One region of the Devosia sp. LjRoot3 genome, then DNA from elsewhere that is predicted to be linked to it. Evidence: riboswitches for the same ligand, from Rfam matches in the RefSeq annotation. Region 1 holds a riboswitch; the other holds the start of a gene.
What was found. A riboswitch is a leader RNA that binds a small molecule or an ion and turns the genes downstream of it on or off. The one in region 1 is predicted to bind thiamine pyrophosphate.

Region 1 (7,251 bases):
CAGATCGTCTTTGCCTGGGCTTTGCAGGACCATTTTTGCACCCGGCATGACCAGCATGACATGATCCTGATCGTCTTTGAGCAGCTGCCGCGTGCGCCTTGTGACGATAGCCGAAGAGCGGGCGCTGCCCCAACTGGCGCCCTGTACGACGCGCAGCTGTGCCTCGTAGCGAAACGGTGTGTCCTCGTCGGGCAAGTGAACTTCGGTGCGCATCAGTTCGACGAGGAAATCGGCCATGGCCGACGCCCGTCTATCGATAGGCGCGGCGCTGATCGAAAAGCGCAGCGTTGGCGCCGGAGAAGCGAACGATTGCCCCAGTATCGTCATTGCCGAAATGCTCCGCGGAGACCGCGACTATTGGATCACCGCAAGGGCACGTCAAGCCGACAACACCCTGATAAGGCGGCATTTTCGACACATCGGCGGATCCACAACAGGCGATGTCGTATGGCGCCAAGCCATCTGTCGTGCAGCGTCAAGACGAGGCAGGCCGAATGTGATGTCTCTGCGTCAAGCGCCCGGAGCGCGTCCATTCGAGGCATAGATGACCCCAGTACACCCTGCTACACAGCTTTGGCAGAAGACAGCGCTTCAACAGCATAAGGGCCTTATACTACGCTCCATCGCCATCTGCCTCCTGGCGACAACCACACTGGCTATCATCGCGATTCCTGCTTTGGGGCAAACGAGTTGGAGCGGTGCCAACAGCGCCGACTGGAGCGACGCCGGCAACTGGGATAGCGGCGTACCGACCGCAGGCGACGTGACCACCGTCGAGACCAACACGCCCCATGGACCGCAACTCGACGGCATAGTCGGCAATACAGGTGCTGTCAGGATCGGTACCGGCACCGGAAACGGCGTTCTCCAGATTCTTAACGGCGGCACCCTGAACGCGGGCGCGTTGAACCTCGGCTTGGATGTCGGCAGCATTGGCAACCTGCTGATTTCCGGCGCAGGGACCGCATTGACCAGCAGCTCCGGCATGACTGCCGGCGTGACAGGGGAAAGCGCGGTTGCCATCTCGGGCGGGGCGACGGCCGCAATGACCTACCTTGTGGCCGGTCAAGCACTGGGATCGAAGGGCACGATCACGGTGTCGGACACCGGAACCTTGCTGACGACGTCTTTGGGCATTGCGATCGGACAGAATGGCGAAGGTGGACTGCTTGTCCACAACGGCGCACTTCTGGAGGCAAGCCAGATTTCGATCGGACAGGCATCGTCGGGGGTCGGCACGATCGCTGTCAGCGGCAGCGGCTCGACCCTTGCCGCACTCGGCAATCTCGTGGTCGGCGAGGACGGTAGCGGTACGCTGACCGTATGGGATGGTGGTATCGCCGCATCTGCGGCGACAATCCAGATCGCCCAACATGCCACGAGCACAGGCACCATCAATATCGGGTCGGCACTTGGGCAGACTGCACGGGCGGCAGGCACCTTGTCGGCGACTGGCCCCATCCAGTTTGGGGCGGGCAATGGCACGCTAAACTTCAACCACACCGACACCGCCTACAGCCTTATCCGACAAATCCAGGGCAACGGCACCATCAACCATGTCTCTGGCGCCACGACACTCACCGCGGATTCCCAGGGCTTCACCGGCACGACCAATGTGACGGGCGGCAAGCTGATCATCGTCGACAAGCTGGGCGGCACGCTCAATGTGTCAGGCAGCGGCAGCGTTGGGGGTACAGGGCAGCTTGGTACCATCGCAGTCGGAGCAGGCGGCACCGTGGCGCCCGGCAATTCCATCGGAACGGTGCTAGCGACCGATGTCACCTTCAATGCGGGTTCCTTCTACGATGTCGAGGTCGATTCGGCGGGCCAGTCGGACCTCATTATCGCCAATACCGCGACGCTCAACGGCGGCACGGTTCGGGTCTCTGCATCGCCCGACTATCTGGTGGGCAATAGCTACAACATCATCCATGCGTCCATGGGACTGACGGGCACCTTTACCAATGCCACGACGAACCTGGCCTTCATAACACCGGTGCTGAGCTATGACGGGCAAAATGCCTTCGTGACGCTCTTCCAAAGCTCCAACTTCGTCGTGGGCGCGGAGACGCCGAACCAGCAGGCCGTGGCCAAGGCACTCGATACGTTGGCGACCAACAATCCCGTCGTCCAGTCCATGCTCACCCTGACGGTGCCCGCGGCGCGGCAGGCGCTCGACAACCTCTCGGGCGAAGCTCATGCCTCGGTTCGCTCGGTGCTGCTCGAAAAATCCCGCTTGCCACGAGAGGCGGCCTTCGATCGCCTCGCCCATGATGAGGAAGGAATGTGGGCACTGGTCGAGGCCAGCGATGTTTCGCTTGCGTCCGACGGCAATGCTGCAGCGGTCGGGGCCGGCGGCTTCGATCTCGCCGCAGGCGCCGATGCCTATCTTGGCGAATGGCTGGCGGGCCTCCTGGTCCACGGCGGTACAGCGGGGCTCTCCATTCCCGACCGCTCGACCACTGGAACGATCAATACCATTGGGCTTGGTGCCTATGCCGGCACCGAATGGGGCGCCACGGCTCTCGATCTGGGGCTGGATCTCGCCCTGCACAGTATCGATACCCAGCGAAAGTTCGACATGGGGCGGCGCTTCTCCGCCACCCTGACCGGCAATTCTGGCGCGACGACCACGCAGGCCTTCGGACGTCTTTCCCACGATTTCGTTCTGCCCGCCTTCGTGCTGCGTCCCTATGGCGAGGGCGCCTATGTGGTGGCGACCAGCGGCGGTTTTACCGAGGCGGGCGGGCCGGCAGCGTTGAATGTGGCCAATGGGGTGAGCGCGGCGCTGTTCACCACGCTCGGCCTCGATATCGAGCGCGAACTGGTGCTCGAAGACGGCTCGACAGTGAGCTTTGGTGGCGGCCTCGGCTGGCGGCATGCCTTCGCCGATACGCCAAAATCCACCCATGCCTTTGCCAGCGGCGACAATTTTACCGTCGCCGGTGCACCCCTGGCGACTGACGCATTGGTCCTCGAAGCCGGGTTGGGCTGGAAGACGGTCAAGGAGATGGAGTTCGACCTAAGCTATGACGGCATCCTGTCGAATGCCGGCCAGAGCCACGTGTTCAAGGCGACGCTGGCCGGACACTATTGACACTCAAACCGCGCCGATCAGATCCCAGAGGCGTTCCTTTGCGAGAATGAGAAGCCACGGCGTCTCATCCTCGGGGAGGACTTCAACGGGTCCACCCGTCCCCTCGTTCGACGTGCCGATGAGGCCGCCAGGCTCCAGCAGCAGGCCATCCATGGGATAGAAAAGTCCCGTCGAGCTGCGGAAGCGGATGGGCACCAGCGGGTGGATCGAGACGCGCTCGCGCTTGCCCGCTTCAAAGGCAATGGGCCCGGTAACGGCGAGCGCCACATCGACCTCGTCGACCAGCATGAGCCGGCGGCTTGGTGCATATTGCAGCACGGCGCTGAGGGCGGCGAGGGTGTGGTCGAGGCGCTTGCCGGTCATGCCGAGCGCAAGGGTGACAGGCGCCTCGGTTGAATAGAGGGCCTTCTGGAAATCGGTGGTGATTTGTTCGGGGATGTGGATGACGCGCGTGCGGCTTTCCCAGCCGGCGCGGTTCGTCAGCGAATCGAGATCGCCGATGATGGCATCGGGCAAAAGGCCCGCCGCATCGATCGTGTCGGCGCCGCCATCGGCCCCGATCAACACCACCCCTTTTTCGGCCAATTCGCGAAGCAAAGCGCCGTCCACCGTGCCGCCGCCGACAATGGCGAGGGGGCGATCAAAGACCAGCGGCGACCCATTGGGCTCGCGTTCTGAAGTCACTTGCACTGTCACATTTCTCTCAATAAGGTCCGACCCGTCTCGCTGGGGTGTTCCGGATAGCTGCCGGAGCTGAGAGTTACCCATTGAACCTGAACCAGGTCATGCTGGCGGAGGAAGTTCGAGATGGCAAGGGTGCCTTTTCGTGCTCTTCCCATTGACACATACCCTTCTCCCATGGCCGCAACCGTTGAAGGGATGACCAAATGGTCAAGTCCACCTCCATGGCGCTTGCGGTCCTTATTGGATTGTCTGCTGTTTCTGCACATGCGCAGGACGTGCCCACGCTCACCATCTACACCTATGACGGCTTTGCCGCCGAGTGGGGCCCCGGGCCGCAGCTTTCGGCCGCGTTCGAGCCGGTCTGCGGCTGCAAGCTGAACTGGGTCGCTGCCGATAGTTCCATCGGTACGCTGCGCCGCGTGCAGCTCGAAGGCGCGACGACGGAAGCCGATCTCATCGTTGGTCTCGATACCGCCATTGCTGGGGAAGCGCGCGCGACCGGGCTCTTCGCCGACCACGGCCTGACGCTCGATAGGCTGGCGCTGCCCGAAGCCTGGACCGATGCGCAATTCGTGCCGTTCGATTACTCGCACTTTGCCTTCATGTACGACACGGACCGGACGGCAACGCCGCCAAAGTCGTTCGAAGAGCTGATCGCCATGCCGGAAGATTTCAAGATCGTGGTGCAGGATCCGCGTTCGGCGACGCCCGGTCTCGGGCTCGTGCTCTGGATCAAGGCCGCCTATGGCGATCGCGCCTCTGAAATCTGGGCCGGCCTCAAGCCGCACATCCTCACCGTGACGCGCGAATGGAGCGAGAGCTATTCGCTCTTCCTCGATGGCGAAGCCGATATGGCGCTCTCCTACACGACCTCGCCCGGCTATCACATCATCGAAGACAAGGATGAGACCATCAAGGCGGCGCTGTTCGAAGAGGGGCACTATCCGCAGATCGAAGTAGCCGGCGTTTTGAAGTCTTCGGACCAGCAGGAACTGGCCAAGCAATTCCTCGCCTGGTTCGCCTCGCCCGAGGGCCAGAAGATCATCCCGACGACCAACTGGATGTTCCCGGTTGTTGATCTCGGTGCCGATCTCAATCCCGCCTTTGCCACCCTGCCGCAGCCGGAAAAGACCCTGCGCCTGAGCGATGAGGATATTTTGGCTAATTCCTCCGCCTGGATCGACGAGATGCTGGCGGCGGTTCAGTAGGCAAAGATGCAGGCCACAAGCACGATGCAGCACCTCCCCCTTGACGGGGGAGGTTGGGAGGGGGTGGCGGCAAGCACGGCACCATCGTGGCTCCCGTCCCCCTCCCCAGCCCTCCCCGCAAGGGGGAGGGTGCCCGCCGGCGCGTGCGACCAGAAATGCTGACCCTTCCGCCCCGCCGCGCCCGCATTGTCGTTTCAAGCGTTCTCGCCATCGCCATTGCCGGCCTGATCGCGGCAGTGCTCTGGGCGATTCTCGATGCCGCCACCGAACCCAGTTCGGTTTCCCGCGTGGACATCCCTCATCTCCTGCGCATGACCGCCATTCAGGCGGGACTGACGACCGTGCTGTCGCTCACCGTCGGCACTGCGCTGGCCTGGGCGCTGAACCGGTTGCGCTTTCCCGGTCGTGATCTCGTCGTCGGGCTCTTTGCCGCCGCCATCGTCACACCCGGCATGGTTGTGGCCTTTGGCCTCCTCTCCATCTGGGGGCGCAATGGCTGGATCAATCAGACAAGTGAGGCCCTGTTCGGCTTTTCGCTCGGCAATCCCGCCTTCGGGCTTTCGGGCATTCTGCTCGCCCACGTCATTCTCGATGGCGCCTTTGCCGCGCGTATTCTTTTGGCGCGGCTCGATGCCATTCCGGCGACGCGATTGAAGGTCGGGCAATCTCTTGCGCTCTCGGCAACGCAACGCTTTGCCCTCATCGACTGGCCCGCCATGCGTTCGAGCCTGCCGGGGCTTGGCGCCATCATCTTTCTTCTCGCTTTCACCAGCTTTCCCATCGTCCTGCTGCTCGGCGGCGGGCCGGCCAATCAGACGCTGGAAGTCGCCATCTATTCTGCCGTTCGGCTCGATTTCGATCTCGTCGGCGCCGTGCGTCTGGCACTGACCCAGATCGCGGTATGCGCCGTGGTCATCCTGCTGGCCTCGGCCAGCACGCCCGTCGTCAGCGTGCATGGCCGCTCGGTCGCGCCGAGCTGGCGGGATGCGGTCCCGGCGCAGGCGCTGCAATGGTTGGTTCTGTTGCTGGCCACGGTGGGCTTTGCCCTGCCCCTACTCTCGGTGCTGATCGACGGCATTGTCTCCGGTTTTGGCCGGGTTCTGGCGCAATCGACATTCTGGTGGGCGCTGGGAACGAGCCTCCTCATCGGTAGCACTTCGGCCGTACTGACCCTGCTGCTCGCACTTGCTCTGACACTGGGGCGTGCGGCGAGCGCGGCAAGGCCGGTGCGCATTCTGCTCGGCACGCCGAGCTTTGCCTATCTCGCCGTGCCCGCCGTGGTGCTCTCGCTCGGCTTCTTCCTCATCGTGCGCAATCTGGGGGTGGCGCCAGCACAAGCCGCGCCAGTTGTGGTGATCATAGCCAATAGCCTCCTTGCTTTGCCCTTTGCCGTCGCAACGCTCGGCCCGCCGCTCGATGCCATGGTACGCGCGCGCGGAAAACTCATTCGCTCGCTGGGACTTTCCGGCTGGCAGCAGTTCTGGCGGGTCGAATATCCGCTGCTCGGCAAAGACATCGGGCTCATGCTCGCGCTCGCCTTCTGCTTCTCGCTCGGTGATCTTGGGGTGATAGCCCTATTCGGAACGCAGGATTTCCAGACCCTGCCGCTGATGATGTTCCGCGCCCTCGGTGCCTATCGCAGCAATGACGCCGCTGCCATCGCCGCCATTTTGCTGATCGGCACCATTCTCGCCTTTGTCGGCCTGCCGCGCCTCTTTGAAAGGATCGCCCATGCTTCGCGCTGAGCACCTCGCCTTCGCCTATGGAAAAGGGGCGCAGACCTATGACTTCTCCTTCGAGGCCGAGGCTGGCTCCATCACGGCCATTTCCGGGGCGAGCGGCTCGGGCAAGTCGACACTGCTCGACCTCATCGCCGGTTTTTTGACGCCGAAGAGCGGCACGCTGACGCTCGACGGCGTCGACCTGCTGCCGCTGCCACCGGAAACGCGGCCACTGTCGCTGCTGCTGCAATCGGACAATCTTTTCGACCATCTGAGCGCGCGCGAGAACGTCGCCCTTGGCCTGCCAAAGGGCACGGCCAAGGCCGAAGGCCGGCAACGCGTCGAAGAGGTTTTGGCGCGCGTCGGGCTGGAAGGTCTTGCCGATCAGACCGCGGCAACGCTTTCGGGCGGACAAAAGCAGCGCGTGGCTTTGGCTCGCACGCTACTGCGCCACCGCGCCATCCTGCTGCTGGACGAACCTTTTTCAGCGCTCGATGACGACACGCGAAAAGTTATTCGCGCGCTGGTGGGCGAACTGACG
Region 2 (7,251 bases), 310 kb from region 1:
CATAAGTTGCAACCAGATCGGCGCCGGCGGCCTTCTGGATGAAGAGGCCGATGGACCCGAGAACACCAAAATCGGCGACGCGGTTGGCAATGAGGGTAGCGGCGGAGGTATCCGAATAGGGCAGGATCTGCACGTCCAGACCAGCTTCATCGTAGAAGCCCTTCGCTTCCGCCACATAGAGGCCGATGTGGTTGGTGTTGGGCGTCCAATCCAGCGCCATGGTTACCGGCGTTGGTTGCGCCATGACGGGCACAGTTGTGGCCAACGTAGCAATGAGAAGAGCGGCAGTAGGACGAAAGAGGGGCATGGTCAAACCTCGGCTTTGAACAGCGTTTGCAGGATTTCGGACTCGATCGCGGCCAGCGCGGCAGAACCCGTAGGGGGTCTGGGATGTGTCAAGGACACCTGGATTGTGCGGTCGACCTGAGCCGGGCGGGCGGAAAGCACATAGACCCGGTCGGATAACAGGGTTGCCTCACGCACATCGTGGGTGATCAGGAGCACGGTCCAACGATGACGCGTCCACATCTCGGCAAGCCAGCGCTGCATGCGGGTGCGGGTGAGGGCATCGAGAGCGCCGAACGGTTCGTCGAGTAGCAGGATGGGTTTGCCCTGGACCACGGTCCGCAAGAGCGCGGCGCGCTGGCGCATCCCGCCTGACAATTGGGCGGGATAGTGGAACTCGAAGCCATTGAGGCCGAATTCGGCGAACAGTGGACGGACTTTGTCGCGTGCGGCGCTGCGGGACATACCGGATACTTCCAGGCCAAGCGTCGTGTTGTCGATGACGCGACGCCAAGGCATCAGCGCATCGCGTTGCGGCATGAAGGCGAAGCGGTGCCGGCCCGGTATCAGGGGGCTGCCGTCGAACAGAATCTCGCCGCCATCCGGTTCCAACGCCCCGGTCAGCAGATTGAGTATTGTGGACTTCCCGGCCCCGGACGGTCCAACGATGGAGACGAACTCACCCGGGCGCACGAAGAGACTTATGTCATGCAGCACGGTGTTGCCATCGAAGCCCTTACTCACACCCCGCATTTCCAGACCCGCCGTGCTCATCGGCTCTCCCCGGGGCGGGCCCACGGCATGGCGGCGCGTTGGACTAAAACCGTGGCCCCAAAAAGGGCCAGGGTCACCGTCGCGCTGACGAAAACAGCGGCCAGCACCAGGTCGGGACGAAAATTGTTCTTGGCATTGAGGATGTAGATTCCAAGTCCTTTGGCGGCGCCGGCATATTCCGAGAAGATCGCGCCGACGACCGCGTAGGTGATGGAAATCCGCAGGCCGGCGAAGAAATAGGGCAGGGAGGACGGCAGTCGCGCCATGGTGAAGATGCGCCAACGCGAGGCCCCCATGGAGGTGAGCAAGGCCTCGAGATCGCGGTCGGTGGCGGCGTAACCCTGTGCCAGCGCCACCAGCATCGGAAAGAACGTCACCAGGGCGACCAGCACGATCTTGGGCGTCAGTCCAAAGCCGAACCAGAGCACGATCAGCGGGGCGATGGCGATCAATGGTAGAGTTTGAGTGATGATGAAGACCGGGAACAGCGCCCTTCGCAGTGGCGGGAAGAAGTCCACCAGAAGCGAGAAGATAAATGCGGCAATCAGCGAACAGCTGAAGCCGAAGGTGGTGGCCTGGAGCGTCGCCAGGCTGTGACTTGCGAGTGCCTCGCGTTGTTCAAAGGCCTGCAGCAGAATTCTCGAAGGCGCCGGCAGTGCCGTCGGCGAAGTACCCGAGAAGTGCACATAGGCTTCCCAGCCAAGGACGAGCGTGGCAACCGACAACACGGCCGGACCAGCATGACTGGAAAGACGCGCAATGGCGCGCAAAGGAGCGGATCCGATCGACATCATGGCTCCAACGCTTAGCGGGCGCTGGGGCTGTTGGCCGAAACCGTGAGATCGATGGTGACATGCCCCTCGGGCGGCCCGAAGCGACAGAAAGCCTGTTCCAGGGTGGCAAACAAGGCGCCGGTATCGCCGTTGAGTTTGGTGCAGAAGTGCTTGGACGTCTCGAAGGTGCCCGAGTTTTTCAGGAAGTCGATGCAGCCGTAAATTTCGTCCATGTGGTTCCCTTGCCCCATGACGTAGAGCGAGAACTGGGCGACCGAGAAAACGTTCATTGTCGGTGCATCGGCAACTGCGGCCAGAGCAGCTTGCTGACGTTCGGCAAGCGGAGCCATTGGACCGGCGAAATGCCCCGATTGACAGATGGCGTCATCTGGTTCGCCCGGACAGCCGCGTGAAATTGCCGCCGAGAGGGTGCAATGAACACCAGTCCTTGCAGCTGCGCTGAAAAGGTCCCGCATGGCCGGGAACAGGACTTCCGGCGGCCCGACGAGAAGTGTGGAAACGTCATCGGTCTCGATGCGCAGGCGATCCCGATAGGGATCAAGCGCCGAAAGGGCACTCATGATGATGCCGACGAAATCGTCGGCCATCGGATAAAGGGAAATTTGTGCGCCAGAGAACATAGCCCGCCTCGCTCCGCTGGTATTACCCAGATCAGCTGTAGGGTCCGAAGGCTTGCCGCCTTCATCTCAGCCCCGACTCTACGGAGCACCCCTGTGGAATGGTGCGACCATAGGCGAGCCAGGGACGATCGCGCAAGTGAGGATTTCAACTATCTCGGCGCCGGGCAGGACTGCCCCATGAGGTCTTGCCCTCGCATGCCTACCTATCCGCTTTGAAAGCTACAGCAGTGCGTCCTTGAGGCTGCGGGCGAGGTCGAGGTTGCCGGAGAGCTTGAGCTCATTTTCGACATGCTCGAGGTGATGGACCATTGCATGCTGCGCCTTTTGCAGGTCGCCGTTCTTGAGATGCATCAGCAGCTCTTCGTGCTCGTCCGGTCCGCAATTGTATTTGTCTGAATCGCGAAAGGCCGCCGTGATCAGCGACGTGCGACTGACAAGGTCGCGCATCAGCCCCCAGAGGAAATCGGCCCCAGCCATTTCGGCCAGCATGAGGTGAAAACCGCCGGAGAGCTTGATGATCTCGCGCTGGTCGTTGGTGGCGTTGGCTGCGCGCTCCTTGGCGACATGCGCGAAGAGGTCGAGCAGCTTTTCGGCATCGAGATGGCCGATGAGCCGGGCCAACACGCGCTGCTCGACTTCCCGCCGGATGTGGAAAATGTCGCGCGCTTCTTCTGCGCTCGGCTCGGCAACGATGGCGCCCTTGTTGGCCTCGGTCTTGACTAGGCCGTCGCGCTCGAGAGCCGTCAAGACCTGACGGATGCGGGCGCGGCTCACCCCGAAAATTTCCGCAAGCTCCGCCTCTTTCAGGCGCATCCCCGGACGCAGTCGGCGCTCGGCGATGGAGAGCCAGATGCGTTCGGCGATGTGTTCGACGGTTATGGGTGCCATTTGTGCGGACCGGACAGCGTTGCCTTGTGACTTCTAACTCTTTTTTCCATCTGGTCCACATAAATCAAAGCCGTTATTGTAGACAATAATGTCGACTTTGTGCGACGCGCTTGTGACCGTGACTGAAAGTACCGCGATGGAATTCGATCTGACTGCGCTCGAGCCGATGGACCGCTATCGCCTGCTCACCAATTTTGTGGGCCCGCGCCCTATTGCGCTCGTCACCACGCGTTCCGCGAACGGCCATAGCAACGGCGCACCCATGAGCTTCTTCAATGTCTTTTCCCATGATCCGGCGATCGTCGCGCTTGGCATCCAGCCGCGCCTCAACGGGCAGGAGAAGGACACGGTCGCCAATATCCGCCGCACCAACGAGTTCACCGTGAATATGGTCGACATGCCCCTGGCCGAGACCATGTTGATCTGCGGTCTGCCGGTTGATGCTGATACCGATGAACTGGCCTTGGCCGAGGCCGAGACCGCTCCCGGCGCCCAGATCGATTGCGTCTATCTGCCCGCCAGCCCCTGCGCCATGGAGTGCCGCGTCGAGCGCATCATCGAATATCCGCGCCGCGTCATCATCCTGGGCGAAGTGGTGCACATGCACATAAGGCCCGATTGCCTCGACGAGCAGCAGCGCTACGTCAATCCCGAGGTCTATCACCCCATCGCCCGGCTCCATGCCGACAATTACATCGTCTCTGATCAGCAGTTTGTCCTCAAAGCTCCCGCGCTGGCGGACCTAAAGAAATAGATGCCAAAGCCATGCAAATCCTGCTGATTAATCCCAATTCTACCGCGTCAATGACGGAGCAGGCACTGCGCACGGCCCAGCGCGTGGCCTCTCCTGGCACGGTGATCGATGCGCGCACCGGTAGCGGCACCCCCGTCAGCATCGAGGGCTTCTCCGACGAAGCTCTATCGGTTCCCGCCATGCTGGCCGACATTCGTGCGGCCGAAGCTGCTGGTGCCGAGGCCACCGTCATCGCCTGTTTCGACGATCCCGGCCTCGATGCTGCCCGCGAATATGCCGCCGGGCCCGTGCTTGGAATTTGCCAAGCGGCCGTTCAGGCGGCCATGGTCGTCGCCAAGCGCTTTTCCATCATCACCACGTTGCCGCGCTCCGTGCCGGCCATCGAAGACTTGGTGCTGCGCTATGGCGCCAGCCAGCATTGCCGCCGCGTCCGTTGCATCGATCTGCCAGTCCTGACGCTCGAAGCCGAGCCCGAGCGCGCCTTCGATCTGCTTCTCGCCGAGATCGCACGGGCCCGCGACGAGGACCGTGCCGAGGCCGTGGTGTTGGGGTGCGCGGGCATGTCCGAAATGACCGATGCACTGACCGCGGCCACTGGCGTCGTCGTTATCGATGGCATCGTCGTTGCCATCAAGGCAGCCGAGGCTTTGGTCGGGGCGGGGCTGCGCACGTCCAAGGCTAATTCCTACGCCTTTCCTCGTCAGAAGGACTGAGTGTTGCCGGGCAATCGCGTCTTGTCGCGCCGATTGCCGAACTCTTTGCGCGCATCTTGCGGGTAATAATGTCGGCATAATTGTCGACAATATGATTGACACGAGTTTGCTCGGCGGTAAGGATGCAACCATGCGGTCAGGAGAAGGCCGCTGGAGGATGGAGGAAAAGATGGGTTTTGCCGGGAGCGCCATGGCGTCCCGAAATGACGGAATGACCGGCAATCCCGGTCAGTGCCTGGCCATGCGCCCGGTTGCCGTCCCAAAGCTCTCTTTGCCAAACGGGAAATAGCCAATGCTGGTCTTCATCATCAAAAAGCTAGCCAATGCTCTACTGGTGATGCTGACCGTGGCCTTTCTGGCCTTCCTGATTTTCCGCCTGGCGGGCGATCCGGTGGATATGATGTCCACCGAGCAGACGACCCAGGCCGATAAGGAGCTGCTGCGCGAAAAGCTCGGCCTCAACGATAATTTCCTCGTCCAGTATACCCGCTTCGTCGCCAATGCGGCCCAGGGCAATTTCGGCATTTCCTACCGCAATGGCCAGGAAGTCCTTGGTCTGATCGCCGAGCGTTTCCCCGCCACCATGGAGCTGGTGATCGTCGCCACGATCCTCTCGCTCCTTGTCGGCCTGCCATTAGGCGTGCTGACGGCGATAAAACGCGGCGCCTGGTATTCGGAAATCCTGCAATTCGGCTCGATTATCGGGGTGTCGCTCCCCAGTTTCGTGGTCGGCATTCTGCTCATTCTGGTCTTTTCGGTCTCGCTCGGCCTGCTGCCCGCCTTCGGGCGCGGCGATGTGGTCGAATTGGGCTGGTGGTCGACCGGTTTTCTCACCCGCACCGGCCTTCTCGCGCTGATCCTGCCCTCGATTTCGCTCTCGCTCTATCAGGTGACCTTGGTCATGCGGCTCGTCCGCGCCGAAATGCTCGAGGTCATGCGCTCGGACTTCGTCAAATTTGCCCGGGCCCGCGGCATTCCGCGCTTCCGCATCTATTTCCGCCACGCCCTGCGCAATTGCCTCATGCCCGTGGTGACCCTCACCGCCATGAATATCGGCACGCTGATCGCCTTCGCCTTGATCACCGAAACAGTCTTCCAGTGGCCGGGCATGGGCATGCTGTTCATCCAGGCCGTGACCTTCGTCGATATCCCGGTCATGGCGGCCTATCTCTGCATCGTCTCCTTCATCTTCGTTTTCCTCAACACCATGGTCGACATCCTCTACGCGGTGATCGACCCCCGCCTGCGCGGCGCCAAATAGGGGAAGCGAGCCATGTCGATCCAGTCCACACCCCAACGTCCCTCGCTGATCGAGCGCATCCGTCGCAGCGATCTCTGGTGGTCCTTTTCCCACTCGGTTCCGGCCCGCTTTGCGGCCGTGCTGCTGACCGCACTGGTGCTCTCGGCCTTCCTTGCCCCGCTCATCGCGCCGCAAAATCCCTATGACGCGATGCAGCTCGACATGTGGAAGTCCGAACTGCCGCCGATCTGGGTCGAGGGCAGCGAATGGCCCTATATCCTGGGCACCGACACGCAGGCCCGTGACATGCTCTCGGTCATGCTTTATGGCACGCGCACCTCGCTGCTGATTGGCCTCGCCGCGGTGTCGTTTTCGCTGGTGATCGGCCTCAGCTTCGGGCTCATCGCCGGCTATTTCGGGGGCGTCGTCGATAACCTCCTGATGCGCGTCGGCGACGTGGTCCTCTCCATCCCGACCATCCTTATCGCCATTCTCGTCTCGGCCATCGTGCGCCAGATGCTACCGCCCGACCTGCGCGAAATCGGCGCCTCGGCCGTGCTGGTTCTTGCCATCACGCTATCGGGCTGGGTGCAATATGCGCGCACCGTGCGCGCCCAGACCATTGTCGAACGCGGCAAGGAATATGTGATGGCCGCGCGCCTGCTGCGGGTGCCGCCGCGGCGCATCATGGTCAAGCATATCCTGCCCAATACGCTGACCCCGGTTTTCGTCGCGGCGACGCTGAGCTTTGGCATGGCCATTCTCACCGAGGCGACGCTGTCCTTCCTCGGCATCGGCATGCCGCCGGGCCAGCCGTCCCTGGGGACGCTGATCCGCATCGGCAATCAATACCTGTTCTCGGGCATGTGGTGGATCGTCATCTTCCCCGTCATGCAGCTCTGCCTGCTGGTCATTTCGGTGAACCTGCTGGGCGATTGGCTGCGCGATGCCCTCAATCCCAAGCTGCGATAGTCGAGGGTAAGAAATGCACGACCTGCACCTCAAAAATGTCCGCCCCCTCGGCGAGGCCAACTGCGACATTCTCATCAAGAATGGCGTTATCGTCGAAATCGGCAAGGTTGCCGACCAGCCCGGAATGCCGGTGGAAGATGGCGGCAATGCCATCGTCTGGCCCGGTCTCATCGATGCCCATACCCATCTCGACAAGACCACTTGGGGCATG

Region 2: another riboswitch for thiamine pyrophosphate. It lies ahead of ACSQ2A_RS09980 (YkoF family thiamine/hydroxymethylpyrimidine-binding protein); the one in region 1 lies ahead of thiB (thiamine ABC transporter substrate binding subunit).

What each region holds. Positions count from the first base shown of each region.
Region 1 is NZ_CAXUPK020000002.1:291,164-298,414, reverse strand. It holds gene ACSQ2A_RS08545 (helix-turn-helix transcriptional regulator) at 1-327, opposite strand, end outside; gene ACSQ2A_RS08540 (autotransporter outer membrane beta-barrel domain-containing protein) at 545-3,097, shown strand; gene ACSQ2A_RS08535 (thiamine diphosphokinase) at 3,101-3,781, opposite strand; TPP riboswitch at 3,815-3,916, shown strand; gene thiB (thiamine ABC transporter substrate binding subunit) at 3,985-4,989, shown strand; gene ACSQ2A_RS08525 (thiamine/thiamine pyrophosphate ABC transporter permease ThiP) at 5,145-6,734, shown strand; gene ACSQ2A_RS08520 (ATP-binding cassette domain-containing protein) at 6,721-7,251, shown strand, end outside.
Region 2 is NZ_CAXUPK020000002.1:605,295-612,545, forward strand. It holds gene ACSQ2A_RS09965 (ABC transporter substrate-binding protein) at 1-244, opposite strand, end outside; gene ACSQ2A_RS09970 (ABC transporter ATP-binding protein) at 310-1,059, opposite strand; gene ACSQ2A_RS09975 (ABC transporter permease) at 1,056-1,853, opposite strand; gene ACSQ2A_RS09980 (YkoF family thiamine/hydroxymethylpyrimidine-binding protein) at 1,865-2,473, opposite strand; TPP riboswitch at 2,464-2,576, opposite strand; gene ACSQ2A_RS09985 (GntR family transcriptional regulator) at 2,693-3,361, opposite strand; gene ACSQ2A_RS09990 (flavin reductase family protein) at 3,498-4,115, shown strand; gene ACSQ2A_RS09995 (aspartate/glutamate racemase family protein) at 4,127-4,828, shown strand; gene ACSQ2A_RS10000 (ABC transporter permease) at 5,121-6,089, shown strand; gene ACSQ2A_RS10005 (ABC transporter permease) at 6,102-7,040, shown strand; gene ACSQ2A_RS10010 (amidohydrolase family protein) at 7,054-7,251, shown strand, end outside.